One region of the Streptomyces sp. NPDC048479 genome, then DNA from elsewhere that is predicted to be linked to it. Evidence: riboswitches for the same ligand, from Rfam matches in the RefSeq annotation. Region 1 holds a riboswitch; the other holds the start of a gene.
The links. A riboswitch is a leader RNA that binds a small molecule or an ion and turns the genes downstream of it on or off. The one in region 1 is predicted to bind glycine.
Positions count from the first base shown of each region.

Region 2: linked by a shared signal. The riboswitch ahead of gcvP (aminomethyl-transferring glycine dehydrogenase) and the one ahead of gcvT (glycine cleavage system aminomethyltransferase GcvT) in region 1 are both predicted to bind glycine.

Region 1 is NZ_JBEZKA010000006.1:266,381-275,988, reverse strand. Features, by position in the region: gene AB0D12_RS12605 (ABC transporter substrate-binding protein) at 1-503, opposite strand, end outside; gene AB0D12_RS12600 (ABC transporter permease) at 611-1,609, opposite strand; gene AB0D12_RS12595 (enhanced serine sensitivity protein SseB C-terminal domain-containing protein) at 2,054-2,845, opposite strand; gene AB0D12_RS12590 (enhanced serine sensitivity protein SseB) at 2,970-3,740, opposite strand; gene AB0D12_RS12585 (AAA family ATPase) at 3,879-4,547, opposite strand; glycine riboswitch at 4,730-4,827, shown strand; gene gcvT (glycine cleavage system aminomethyltransferase GcvT) at 4,976-6,100, shown strand; gene gcvH (glycine cleavage system protein GcvH) at 6,159-6,536, shown strand; gene glyA (serine hydroxymethyltransferase) at 6,560-7,822, shown strand; gene AB0D12_RS12565 (L-serine ammonia-lyase) at 7,978-9,345, shown strand; gene AB0D12_RS12560 (STAS domain-containing protein) at 9,591-9,608, shown strand, end outside.
Region 2 is NZ_JBEZKA010000056.1:12,460-16,691, forward strand. Features, by position in the region: gene gcvP (aminomethyl-transferring glycine dehydrogenase) at 1-2,139, opposite strand, end outside; glycine riboswitch at 2,317-2,414, opposite strand; gene AB0D12_RS39360 (PRC-barrel domain-containing protein) at 2,517-2,996, shown strand; partial or broken gene AB0D12_RS39365 (DNA polymerase IV) at 2,954-4,232, opposite strand, start outside.

The sequences.
Region 1 (9,608 bases):
TGCATCAGGTAGACCGGGCCGCCGGAGATGACGTCCTGGGCCCAGGTGCGCTCGATGCCGTACTTGATGTCCTGCGAAGTGATGGGCGTGCCGTCCTCCCAGGTCACGCCATCCTTCAGGGTGTACTTGTAGGTCTTGCCGCCGTCCGAGATCTCGGCCTTCGCGGTCGCGAGGTCCGGGACGAGCTCGGTGCTGGCCTGGCCCGGCGCCGCCTTGAAGCTGACGAGCTGACGGGTGTAGTAGCGGGCGAAGTCCCACATGAAGCCGTAGTAACCGCGCTGCGGGTCCCACGAGTCGGCGTCCTGCGTGCCGACGTATTTCAGCGTGCCGCCCTTGGTGTCGGACGCGTTGGCGACCTTGCCGATGCCGGCGTTGAAGCCGGGCGCACCGGCGCCGTCCTTCTTGTCGTCCTTGCCGCCACAGGCCGTGGTGGTCAGCAGGGCCGCGAGCACGACAGCCGTGCCTGCGGCAAGCCTGCGGTTCGACGTGCGATTGGTTGTCACGATGCTCGCAACCTCCGTAGTAGTCACGGCCCTCGAGGGTCGTGGTTCTGGGCTATTGCTCCTGACGGCTTCGGCAGGGGCGGTGTGTCCGCAGGGACGTGTGGGGGTCAGCGGGAACCCTTCGGGTCCAGCGCATCTCGTACGCCGTCGCCGAAGAGATTGAAGGCCAACACGGTGACGAAGATCGCCAGGCCCGGGATGATCATGAACAGCGGATCGTCCTCGTAGGTGCGCACGGCCGTCGAGAGCATCTCGCCCCACGACGGGGTGGGCGGCTTGACGCCAACGCCGAGGAAGCTCAGTGCGGCTTCCGTCAGGACGTTGGTGGGGATCATCAGCGTCGTGTAGACGGTGATCGGGGCCACCAGGTTGGGCAGCAGCTCCCGGAAGAGAATGTACGCACGTCCCGCACCGAGGCTGCGAGCCGCTTCGACGTATTCCCGCTCACGCAGCGAGAGCGTCTGCCCGCGCACGATCCGGCCGATGTACGGCCAGCCGAAGAAGCCGATCACCAGGACGAGGACCGCGATCCGCAGACCCGAACCGGAGAAGCCCCAGAGTTCGTTCGGGACGACAGAGATCAGGGCGATGATGAAGAGCAGCTGCGGGAAGGCCAGCAGCAGGTCCATCACCCGGCTGATCGCCGCGTCGATCCAGCCCCCGAAGTAGCCGGCGATGACACCGAAGACGGTGCCCAGGCTGACCGCGACGAAGGCGGAGAGGAAGGCGACGAGAAGCGAGATGCGCGCGCCGTAGACGACTCGGCTGAAAACGTCCCTGCCGTTGACCGGCTCAACTCCGAAAAGAAAGTCGGAATTGATGCCGCCCCAGTCACCGATCGGGGTGCCCAGCAGCGGGTCGATCGCATCCTCGTGGAGTTCCTCCGGCGGGTGGCCGAGCAGGCTCACGATCAGTGGAGCGAATATCGCGACCACGATCAGGAGGAGCACCACGAAACCGCCGACAAGTGCGACCTTGTCACGCTTCAACCGGATCCAGGCGATCTTCCAGGGCGACCGCCCCTCGATGGCCTTCTGCGGGACATCGGCGGCGACATCGACGGCAGCGGTTTCGGCCGCGCTCGTGTCGTGCAGTGGTGCCGTCATCGTGGTGGGGACCCCTCTCGGCCGGTGGTGACCGACCCATGCCCGCCGCTGTAGCGGCTTCGTTCACTCAGTGGTGCAGTTGTGTGTATTGCGAGGAATGCTTGAAGAAGCAGGTCGTACACAGGACCGAAGGGTCCTTGATGCGGGGAGTCTTCAACGCCGCTGCGATCACCCGCCAGCCCCCTCGGGGAATGGTTGCTCAAACGTGATGAGGCGAGGGGGTTTCCGTTATACGGACGGAGCCACCGACTGAGCGGAACGTCAAATACCGCATATGGGGCGAAAGTTGACCGATACACCGCCATGCGGACGTTAGCCGCTCTTCGATTGCAAGGCATTCGAAGCCTCGAGAGCGCACAATCCCACCCCGAACATCGGCGTGGGGCATGGAAATAGACAGGTCAGGCCGTCAGTTGTGCTGTTGCGGCCGGCTCAGTGGCCGGCTCAGTGGCCGACCGGCGGCGGATAGCCGTAGCCCCCGCCGGCCGGTGCGCCGCCGGCATGGGCATCGCGGTCGTAGAACGGGCGGGCGTTGGCCCGCAGCCACATCGTGACCGGGTCGTACTCGTCGGACATCGCGACGGTGGAGACCGGCAGCCCGTCCGGGACCGCGGCGATCGACTGCTGCATCATCGCGCGCACCGTGTCCACGGACTGCCTGCTCGTGTCGTACAGATCGAGACCGATGGCGAGATACGGAGCGCCGAGCGCGGGCTGCACCCACGCGCGGCGCAGCGAGCGGATCGCGGACGTGCGGTGGGCGTTCTGAGCGAGCAGGCCGTAGAAGTGCGGGAGCTCGATGGCCGGTTCGGACAGTCGCAGCGGTCCTGCGGGCATCCGGTCGAGGCCGGTGGCGATCCGGCGGAGATCGAGCCAGGGGATGCCGACGCCGCCGCCCGGCGCGTGCGGGTTGAGCCAGATGCCCCAGCGGTCCGGGTACAGCGAGCGGGCGATGTCACGGCCGCTGACCACCTCGTGGGCACGGTTCCAGCTGGAGACGGAGAGCTCCTGGGCGGAGGTGACGCACGGCGCGTAGCCGACGCCGTCGACCTCCATGTTCCCGTACTGGGCATCGGGCGATCCGGCCTGGCCGTGCCAGAGCAGCATCCAGATCTGGCCGTTCGACGGGTCTGCGATGGCGTGCAGCAGCGCCTCGTACGCGTCGTAGCGTCCGGGAGTCACCTGGCGCAGCATGTGCTCGACCTGCCCGGCCGCCGCGGTGCCTGACGCACTCACCCTGGGTTCCGCCCCTCTTCGATGCCTCTTCGATGCAGCAACAGCACAGCCGCCCCGGGCACACAAGTGCTGCGGTAAGGCCATCAAACCAGCTTAATCGGCAGTCCTGACACCGACTTGACGACTACACGTGCTGCCGTTCGTAGAAGGGCCGCACCCGCTCCAGCATCCATGCGCCGACAGGGTCCTGGGCAACATCCAGCAGTACGAGATTGACCGGCCAGCCCACCTGGACCCGGCCGAGTGCCCGGCCGAGCGCGTCCATCGGGGCATTGCGCTCGGCGGCCTCCCAGGAGGAGAGCTGGACACCGATGAAGAGGGTCGGCGGGTCGCCCTCGACGGAGGCGAGCGCACGGCGGGCGGTGAGGACGACACCGGAGGCCTCGAACTCCCCGGCCGCGGCGGCGAGGAAGTCGACCGGCTCCTCCTGCCAGTCGGGCTCGAAGAGCCGCACCCGGCCGCCGCTCGCGGGTCCGTCCAGCGGTGTACGTCCCACCCGGCACAGCTCGGCGACCGCGGGCGGTGGCAGCGGGGCGCCGACCGCACCACCGGGGTTCACGGCGATACCGAGCTGCGGAGGCAGCCCGCGGGCGAATTCCCGGGCGGGCGCGACGGTGAAGGAGATATGGCTGCCGACGCACTGCAGGTACTGCTGCTCGGAGCTGAAGACCGGGACATAGGGAGCGCCATCGATCTCCATCGTGGGCAGATCGAGATCGGGGCTGTCGGCTCCGCCGCCGTTGGGCAGCGGCACCCATATATGGCTGCGGCCGAGCACCTCGACGAGACGGCCCCCGGCGGAGGGGTTGCCGAGCGAGGCGGCGAGCACCTCTTCCAGCTCGTTACCCGGCCAGCCGAAAGCTGGATACGGATGGGCCTGCTCCGGTGTCTCCATGTGCGGTCCTTCTCCCCCGGGCTTCCACGGCTGCGCGCCACGACCCTAACGCCGCGGACCGACGGACATGAACCGGGGGCTCCGCCCCGGACCCCGCTCCTCAATCGCCGGAGGGACTGAACTTCAGCGCGCGCCGCCCTATGGCTTCTCGAAGCCGACCCGCCCCAGCACCCCTGCCGCGTCCCGGTCCAGCAGCACGGCCGAGGCGCAGCCCGCCGGCAGCCGGCCCGCCTCCGCGTCGCCGATCAGATGCCCGACCGCGCGCCGGTGCCGGGCGAAGGCGTACCCGGACACACCGCGGCCCCGCTCGCGCTGCCCCTGTCTGGCGACCTCGGGCGTGACGTCGAGCAGGACCAGATGGAGACCGCTCCCGCGGCGGCGCGCCTCGCGGGCCAGCCAGCGCCGCACCCAGGCCTGCGTACCGCAGTCATGGACGACGACACTCTCGCCGGAGCGCAGCGCCCGCCGCAGCCCGGCGTAGTGGGCGATCCGCACGAGCGGGCGGTACACGGCGTACGGCAGCAGCCGCGGCATCCGGGCGTCCCACCGGTCCCGGGTGTCCTGCGAGTCGATGCCGCGACTGCGCGCCGCGCGCCGGATCAACGTGGACTTTCCGCTGCCGGGCAGGCCGGAGACGACCACCACATCACCGGCGTCGAAGACCAGGCTGCGCGGACTGCGCCCCGAGCGGTCTCTCAGGTCGCGCAGTACGGCTGTGGGAGCCCCGAGTCGTTCCCGAGCGGAGCTCTCCGGCCGGGCGGGCACCCCCGCGGTCGTCGCGAAGACACCGGGCCGCTGCAACGTCATCACCCTCCCCCCATGTCGGGTCACCCTCACCCTTGCCCATGAAGTGTAAAGAGTTGGTAATGCGACACAACCTATTTGCAGCTGCGGGCCACTGCGGGCAGGCGCGGCCGCGTTCCGGACCGTACGCACCACTCTGCCGCGATGCGTGCAATGATGTGCGCGCCAACTGCATACCGGCCGCTTGAATCCACGCGGGAGAGTCCTGGCCACTGTGTGCGCCGGGCGCCGAAGGAGCAAGTCCCTCCCTTGAATCTCTCAGGCCCCGTACCGCGTGTGATGAGGCAGATCTGAAAAGCGAGCCGCTGTCGAGTGGCTCCACCCAAGGTGCAAGTCACGACCATCAATACGCGTGGTCGCGACGAACCTCTCAGGTTCCGATGACAGATGGGGAGGATTGTCCTCGCCGGCCTGCCCTGGGAGCCACATCTATGAGCAACGTCCCCCGTCTGACCGCCCTCGACGCCCTGCACCGCTCGCTGGGCGCGACCATGACCGACTTCGCGGGCTGGGACATGCCGCTGCGGTACGGCAGTGAGCGCGACGAGCACAACGCCGTACGCACCAAGGCCGGTCTCTTCGACCTCTCGCACATGGGCGAGATCACCGTCACCGGAGCGCGCGCCGCCGATCTCCTCGACTTCGCGCTGGTCGGCAACATCGGCGGAGTGGCCGTCGGCCGCGCCCGATACACCATGATCTGCCAGGAGGACGGCGGGATCCTCGACGACCTGATCGTCTACCGCCTCGGCGAGACGGAGTACATGGTCGTCGCCAACGCGGGCAACGCCCAGGTGGTGCTGGACGCGCTGACCGCCCGCGCCGAGGGCTACGACGCCGAGGTGCGGGACGACCGCGACGCGTACGCGCTCATCGCCGTCCAGGGCCCGGAGTCCCCCGGCATCCTCAAGTCGCTGACCGACGCCGACCTGGACGGCCTGAAGTACTACGCGGGCCTGCCCGGCACGGTCGCCGGCGTCCCGGCGCTGATCGCCCGTACCGGCTACACCGGCGAGGACGGCTTCGAGCTCTTCGTCGAGCCGCAGTACGCCGAGAAGCTCTGGCAGTCGCTGACCGAGGCGGGCGCGCCCGTCGGTCTCGTCCCGGCCGGTCTGTCCTGCCGCGACACGCTCCGCCTGGAGGCGGGCATGCCGCTGTACGGGCATGAGCTGACCACCGCGCTGACCCCGTTCGACGCGGGCCTCGGCCGGGTCGTGAAGTTCGAGAAGACCACGAACGACGGGCGTTTCGTCGGCCGCGAGGCACTCGAGGCCGCCGCCGCGCGCGCCGAGGCCAACCCGCCGCGCAAACTCGTCGGCCTGATCGCCGAGGGCCGCCGGGTCCCGCGCGCCGGCTTCTCCGTGGTCGCAGGCGGCCAGGTCATCGGCGTGGTCACCTCCGGTGCGCCCTCCCCGACCCTGGGCAAGCCGATCGCCATCGCGTACGTGGACGCGGCGCACGCCGCGCCGGGCCGCGAGGGCGTCGGCGTCGACATCCGCGGCACCCACGAGCCGTACGAGGTCGTCGCGCTGCCGTTCTACAAGCGCCAGAAGTGATCGTCCGCACCTTCACTCCGTTCACCAGCACTCCCCCGCGTACAGGAGAATTCAGGCCATGAGCAACCCCCAGCAGCTGCGCTTCAGCAAGGAGCACGAGTGGCTGTCGGCCGCCGAGGACGGCGTGTCGACGGTCGGCATCACGGAGCACGCGGCGAACGCGCTCGGCGATGTGGTGTACGTCCAGCTCCCCGAGGTCGGTGACACGGTGACCGCGGGCGAGACCTGCGGTGAGCTGGAGTCGACCAAGTCCGTAAGCGACCTGTACTCCCCGGTCAGCGGTGAGGTCACCGAGGCCAACGAGGACGTCGTCAATGACCCGTCGCTGGTGAACTCCGCCCCCTTCGAGGGCGGCTGGCTCTTCAAGGTGCGCGTCAGCGAGGAGCCGAAGGACCTGCTCTCCGCCGACGAGTACACCGAGTTCTCCGGCAACTGACCACGACCACGACAGGGATCGAGATGTCGCTTCTCAACGCCCCTCTCCACGAGCTGGACCCGGACGTCGCCGCCGCTGTCGACGCCGAGCTCCACCGCCAGCAGTCCACCCTCGAGATGATCGCCTCGGAGAACTTCGCTCCGGTCGCGGTCATGGAGGCGCAGGGCTCCGTCCTCACCAACAAGTACGCCGAGGGCTACCCGGGCCGCCGCTACTACGGCGGCTGCGAGCACGTCGATGTCGTCGAGCAGATCGCGATCGACCGCATCAAGGCGCTCTTCGGCGCCGAGCACGCCAACGTCCAGCCGCACTCGGGCGCCCAGGCGAACGCGGCCGCGATGTTCGCGCTGCTGAAGCCGGGCGACACGATCATGGGTCTGAACCTCGCCCACGGCGGGCACCTCACCCACGGCATGAAGATCAACTTCTCCGGCAAGCTGTACAACGTGGTCGCGTACCACGTGGACAACGAGACCGGCCAGGTCGACATGGCCGAGGTCGAGCGCCTCGCCAAGGAGTCCCGTCCGAAGCTGATCATCGCCGGCTGGTCCGCGTACCCGCGCCAGCTGGATTTCGCGGCCTTCCGTCGGATCGCGGACGAGGTCGGCGCGTACCTCATGGTCGACATGGCCCACTTCGCGGGCCTCGTCGCCGCCGGTCTGCACCCGAACCCGGTGCCGCACGCCCATGTCGTCACCACCACCACGCACAAGACCCTCGGCGGTCCGCGCGGCGGTGTGATCCTGTCGACGCAGGAGCTCGCCAAGAAGATCAACTCCGCGGTCTTCCCCGGCCAGCAGGGCGGTCCGCTGGAGCACGTCATCGCGGCGAAGGCGGTCTCCTTCAAGGTCGCGGCGACCGAGGAGTTCAAGGAGCGCCAGCAGCGCACGCTGAACGGCGCCCGTATCCTCGCCGAGCGTCTCGTCCAGGCCGATGTGACCGAGCACGGCGTCTCCGTCCTGTCCGGCGGTACGGATGTGCACCTGGTCCTGGTCGACCTGCGCAACTCCGAGCTGGACGGCCAGCAGGCCGAGGACCGCCTCCACGAGGTGGGCATCACGGTCAACCGCAACGCGATCCCGAACGACCCGCGGCCGCCGATGGTCACCTCGGGTCTGCGGATCGGCACCCCGGCGCTGGCCACCCGCGGTTTCCAGGACGAGGACTTCCGTGAGGTCGCCGACATCATCGCCGAGGCGCTGAAGCCGTCCTACGACACGGAGGCGCTGAGCGCCCGGGTCTCGGCCCTGGCCGCGAAGCACCCGCTTTACCCTGGCCTGAAGTAATTACGTACGCTTTTGCTCGAACCGACGGGGCACCGCGCACACTGGACTGTGCGTGCGGTGCCCCGCACCAGGTACCGCCTTGGTATCGCCCTCGCACCGCCCTCTGCACCACCTCGGCAGACAACGGCGTCTACCAACCCCTCTAGGAGTCTTCCGTGGCCATCTCGGTCTTCGACCTGTTCTCGATCGGCATAGGCCCGTCCAGCTCCCATACGGTCGGCCCGATGCGCGCGGCCGCCCTGTTCGCGCGGCGACTCAAGAACGAGGGCCTGATGGCCCACACCGCCGCCGTACGCGCCGAGCTCTTCGGTTCGCTGGGCGCGACCGGCCACGGCCACGGCACCCCGAAGGCCGTCCTGCTCGGCCTTGAGGGCAACTCTCCCCGTACCGTCGACGTCGAGACCGCGGACGCCCAGGTCGAGCGCATCCGCACCGGCCGCCGGATCAATCTGCTCGGTATGCACGAGATCGACTTCGACTTCGACAAGGATCTGATCCTGCACCGCCGCAAGGCGCTGCCGTACCACGCCAACGGGATGACGATCTTCGCGTACGACGCCCAGGGCGCACCCGTCCTGGAGAAGACGTACTACTCGGTGGGCGGCGGCTTCGTGGTCGACGAGGACGCCGTCGGCGAGGACCGGATCAAGCTCGACGACACCGTGCTGAAGTACCCGTTCCGCACCGGCGACGAGCTGCTTCGGCTGGCCCAGGAGACCGGTCTTTCGATCTCCGCGCTGATGCTGGAGAACGAGAAGGCCTGGCGCACCGAGGACGAGATCCGCGAGGGTCTGCTGGAAATCTGGCGGGTCATGCAGGCCTGCGTCTCGCGGGGTATGTCTCGCGAGGGCATCCTGCCCGGCGGCCTCAAGGTCCGCCGCCGCGCGGCCAACTCCGCCCGCCAGCTCCGCGCCGAGGGCGATGCGCTGGCCCGCTCCATGGAGTGGATCACGCTGTACGCGATGGCGGTGAACGAGGAGAACGCCGCGGGCGGCCGCGTTGTCACCGCACCCACCAACGGCGCCGCGGGCATCATCCCGGCCGTGCTGCACTACTACATGAACTTCGTGCCCGGCGCCGACGAGGACGGCGTGGTCCGCTTCCTGCTCGCCGCCGGCGCGATCGGCATGCTCTTCAAGGAGAACGCCTCGATTTCCGGCGCCGAGGTCGGCTGCCAGGGCGAGGTCGGCTCCGCCTGCTCGATGGCCGCGGGCGCGCTGGCCGAGGTGCTCGGCGGCACCCCCGAGCAGGTCGAGAACGCCGCCGAGATCGGTATGGAGCACAACCTCGGCCTGACCTGCGACCCTGTCGGCGGCCTGGTGCAGATCCCGTGCATCGAGCGCAATGGCATGGCGGCGGTCAAGGCCGTGACGGCGGCGAAGATGGCGATGCGCGGCGACGGCAGCCACAAGGTCTCGCTCGACAAGGTCATCAAGACCATGAAGGAAACCGGTGCGGACATGTCGGTGAAGTACAAGGAGACTGCGCGCGGCGGCCTCGCGGTGAACATCATCGAGTGCTGAGCCGCGGGCCGCCGAGGGCCGAACCGGCCGTCGAGGGCTGAGCCTCATCAGTTCTTGGTCGTCTCCACGGACCAAGAACGCCGCACGTCAAGGCAGTTCACACAGATTCACCCGCAAGTGTGAGTTTTCCGAGCTCCGAACGTTTCTTCTCCTCCGCAGGCCCCAATGTCCGCATTAATCTCACAGCCTGTTCACCTAAGCCCCCGGTGACCAGATCGGGCTCGACGCAGCAAGGAGACACCGTAATGTCCGAGGGGCTGACG
Region 2 (4,232 bases), on a different contig from region 1:
GATGCAGAAGGTCTTGTGCAGATTGAGGTGCGAGACGTCGCCGCCGAACTTGCCCGGCTTGGCGAGGCCCACGAGCGCGTTGAGGTTGGCGCCGTCGACGTACACCTGGCCGCCGGCGTCGTGCACCTGCGCGCAGATGTCGGCGACGTGCTCCTCGAACACACCATGCGTGGACGGGTAGGTGATCATCAGCACGGACAGCTCGTCGCGGTACTGCTCGATCTTGGCGCGGAGGTCCTCGATGTCCACCTCGCCGTCGTCGGCGGTCTTCACCACGACGACCTTCATGCCCGCCATCACGGCGCTGGCGGCGTTGGTGCCGTGCGCGGAGGACGGGATGAGGCAGATGGTGCGCTGGGTGTCGCCGTTGGCGCGGTGGTACGCGCGTACGGCGAGCAGGCCCGCGAGCTCGCCCTGCGAACCGGCGTTGGGCTGGATGGACACCGCGTCGTACCCGGTGACCTCGGCGAGGCGCTCCTCCAGCTCGCGGATGAGCGTGAGGTACCCGGCGGCCTGCTCGACCGGCGCGAAGGGGTGCATCTGCGCAAACTCCGGCCAGGTCACCGGCTCCATCTCGGTGGTCGCGTTCAGCTTCATGGTGCAGGAGCCGAGCGGGATCATGCCGCGGTCCAGCGCGTAGTCACGGTCGGCGAGCCTGCGCAGGTAGCGCAGCATCGCGGTCTCGGAACGGTGCTGGTGGAAGACGGGGTGCGTGAGGTAGTCGTCGGTCCGCAGCAGAGCCTGGGGCAACGTTTCCCCAGTGGTCGCGTCGAGCGCCTCGATGTCGCCATCGACGCCGAAGGCGGACCAGACGGCGGTCAGCTGTGCACGTCCGGTGGTTTCGTCGCAGGAGATGGAGACCTGGTCACCGTCGACGAGGTGGAGGTTGACCCCGCCCTCGCGTGCGGCGGCGACGACCTCGGCGGCCTTGCCCGGCACCCGGACGGTAACCGTGTCGAAGTAGGAACCGTGCACGACCTCCACTCCGCCGTCCCGCAGTCCCGCCTCGAGCAGCGCCGCATAGCGGTGGGTGCGCTGTGCGATCGACCGCAGGCCCTCCGGACCGTGGTAGACCGCGTACATCCCCGCCATGACGGCGAGCAGCACCTGGGCGGTGCAGATGTTGCTGGTGGCCTTCTCCCGGCGGATGTGCTGCTCCCGGGTCTGCAGCGCGAGCCGGTAGGCCTTGTTGCCGTCCGCGTCCACGGAGACGCCGACGAGTCGGCCCGGCAGGCTGCGGGCGAACTTGTCGCGTACGGCCATGTAGCCGGCGTGCGGGCCGCCGAAGCCCATCGGGACACCGAAGCGCTGAGTGGTGCCGACGGCGATGTCGGCGCCCAGCTTGCCGGGCGAGGTGAGCAGGGTCAGCGCCAGCAGATCGGCGGCGACGGTGACGATCGCACCGAGCTCGTGCGCCTGCTCGACGACGGGCTTGATGTCCCGAACGGCACCGGAGGCGCCCGGGTACTGCAGCAGCACGCCGAAGACGCCGCGCTCGGCGATCTCGGCCGGAATGCCCTCGCTCAGATCCGCGGTGACGACCTCGACGCCGGTCGGCTCGGCGCGGGTCTGGATCACCGCGAGGGTCTGCGGCAGGGCGTCGGCGTCGACCAGGAAGACGCCGTCCTTGACCTTGCCGACCCGGCGGGCGAGCGACATGGCCTCGGCGGCGGCGGTGCCCTCGTCGAGCAGCGAAGCGCCGGAGGTCGGCAGGCCGGTCAGATCGGCCACCATCGTCTGGAAGTTCAGCAGAGCCTCGAGCCGGCCCTGCGAGATCTCCGGCTGGTACGGCGTGTACGCGGTGTACCAGGCCGGGTTCTCCATGACATTGCGCAGGATGACCGGCGGCGTGAAGGTGCCGTAGTACCCGAGGCCGATCATCGGCGCCAGCACCTGATTGCGGTCGGCGAGTGTGCGCAGCTCGGCGAGAACGTCGGCTTCGGTGCGAGCGCCCGGGAGGTTGAGCGCCTCGGCGCTCTTGATCACAGCGGGCACCGCGGCAGCGGTCAGCTCGTCGAGCGAGCCGTAGCCCACCTGCGCGAGCATCTTGGCCTGGGCCTCGACATCGGGCCCGATGTGGCGCTGCTCGAAGGGGGTGCCTCGCTCCAACTGGGAGAGCGGAATGCGGTTGGCGGTCATTAAGGAGGCCTCCTGGTCAGACACGACCTACGAGGGGCACCACGGCGCGGATGCCCGGACGGCCTCCCCCTCTGTCATCTCAACCTGAGAGCTTCACCGGCGCGCACAAGGCACGCCGACTTTCACCGTCGGTGAGAGCGGATGCCGTCCGACGCCCGCCCTGCTTTCCAGAGTGACCTCGTCCGTGCGGTACAGGGGCCTGAGAGATTCCGGGGAGGATTTGCTCCTTCGGCGCCACCGGTACTTTCACCGGAGGACTCTCCCGCACGGGGTCAGCAGCCGTTTGCCAGCGTACCAGCGCGCCCCCTCGCCGATCGCTCGAGTGGCCGATACCACTGATGTGCACTTTTGTAGTATTTAAACAGCAGTTGCGACCTATTGGAGGGACCGTGCAGACCGATATCGATCCGCGCAGCCTGATCGGCCGCAAGGCGTTCGACCGCAGTGGCACCAAGATCGGGACTGTGGACGAGGTGTATCTGGACGATGCGACAGGGGCGCCCGAGTGGGCGGCCGTGCGCACGGGCCTCTTCAGCCGGGACGCCTTCGTCCCGCTCGAGCCCAGCAAGGTCGTCGACGACACCCTGCACGTCCCGTACGAGCGCGCGCTGATCAAGGATGCCCCCGACTTCGGCGTCGGCCGCCATCTCTCCCCCGAGCAGGAGCTCCAGCTGTACCACCACTACGGACTCGAACTCTCCGAGCCTCCCGAGACGCCCGCTGCCTCCTCCGACCCCTCCGACCCCTCGGACCCCTCAGCCCCGTCCGCCCCCTCCGACGGGGAGTCCGGCTCCCGCCGCGGCCCCGGCTCCCGCCCCGACCGGGACTTCGGCCGACTGGCGGGCCGGGAGGACTGACCGGCGGCGTCCGCTGCCGGTGGCAGCGCCACCAGCGGCAGCGGATCGCCCGGCCCCAGATCCGGGTCGTCCACCATGAACGTGCGCACCCGCCCCGGCCGCCGCGACCCCGGCTCCTCGAACCGCACCGTGACCCGCCCCACCCCGCTGCCCTGCACCCACCCCGCCCCGTACTCGGCATGCCGTACGTCGTGCCCGGCCAGCCAGCGCCGCTCGGCGGGCGCCTCCGACTCCGCACCCGCTGCGCCGGCTGCTTCGTCGGCCTCGTGCGACTCCGGGTCGCCGTCCGCATCCGCGGCCTCGGCCCGCTCACCGGCGGCAGCCTGGGCGAACAGATCCTCCTGCGTGTAGTCCGCGAGCCCGGTCACGCCCACCCCCAGCAGCCGCACCCCGCCCGTGGTGTCCACGGCCTCCAGCAGCCGCCCGGCGGCCTCCCGCACCACCCCGGGGTCGTCCGTCGGCCCGCGCAGCGTCTCCGAGCGCGTCAGCGTCGAAAAGTCGTACCGCCGCACCTTCAGCACGATGGTCCGCCCCGAGTGCCCGGACGACCGCAGCCGCTGCACACACCGCTCGGCGAGCCGCTCCACCTCGATCCGGACCCGCACCCGGTCATGCAGATCCACGTCGAAGGTGTCCTCCACCGATACCGACTTCGCGTCCCGCTCGGCCACCACCGGCCGGTCGTCGTGCCCCACGGCCATCCGGAACAGCGAGGCTCCGTGCGCCTTGCCCAGCAGCCGTACGAGCTCGTCCTCGCCCGCCTCCGCCAGATCGGCCACGGTCGTCATTCCGGCCCGCCGCAGATGTTCCCCGGTCGCCGGCCCCACCCCGGGCAGCGTCCGCACGGACATCGGCCCGAGCAGCTCGCGCTCCGTGCCGGGCTCCATGAGCACCAGACCGTCGGGTTTTGCCTGCTCGGAGGCGATTTTGGCGAGCATCTTGGAGCCCGCCAGCCCGACCGAACCGGTGAGCCCTGTGACCGCTCGGATATCGGCGCGCAGCCGCTCACCTGTCCTCCTGGCCGACTCCGAGTCGTCGGCCGAGCCGCCCGCCTCCAGGTCCACAAAGGCTTCGTCCAGGCTCAGCGGCTCCACCAGCGGCGAGAGCCTGCCCAGCAGCTCCATCACCTGTTCGCTGACGGCGCGGTAGAGCGAGAAGCGCGGCACGAGATACGCGGCATTCGGCGCAAGCCGCCTGGCCTGCGCCATCGGCATCGCCGAGTGCACACCGAAGCGT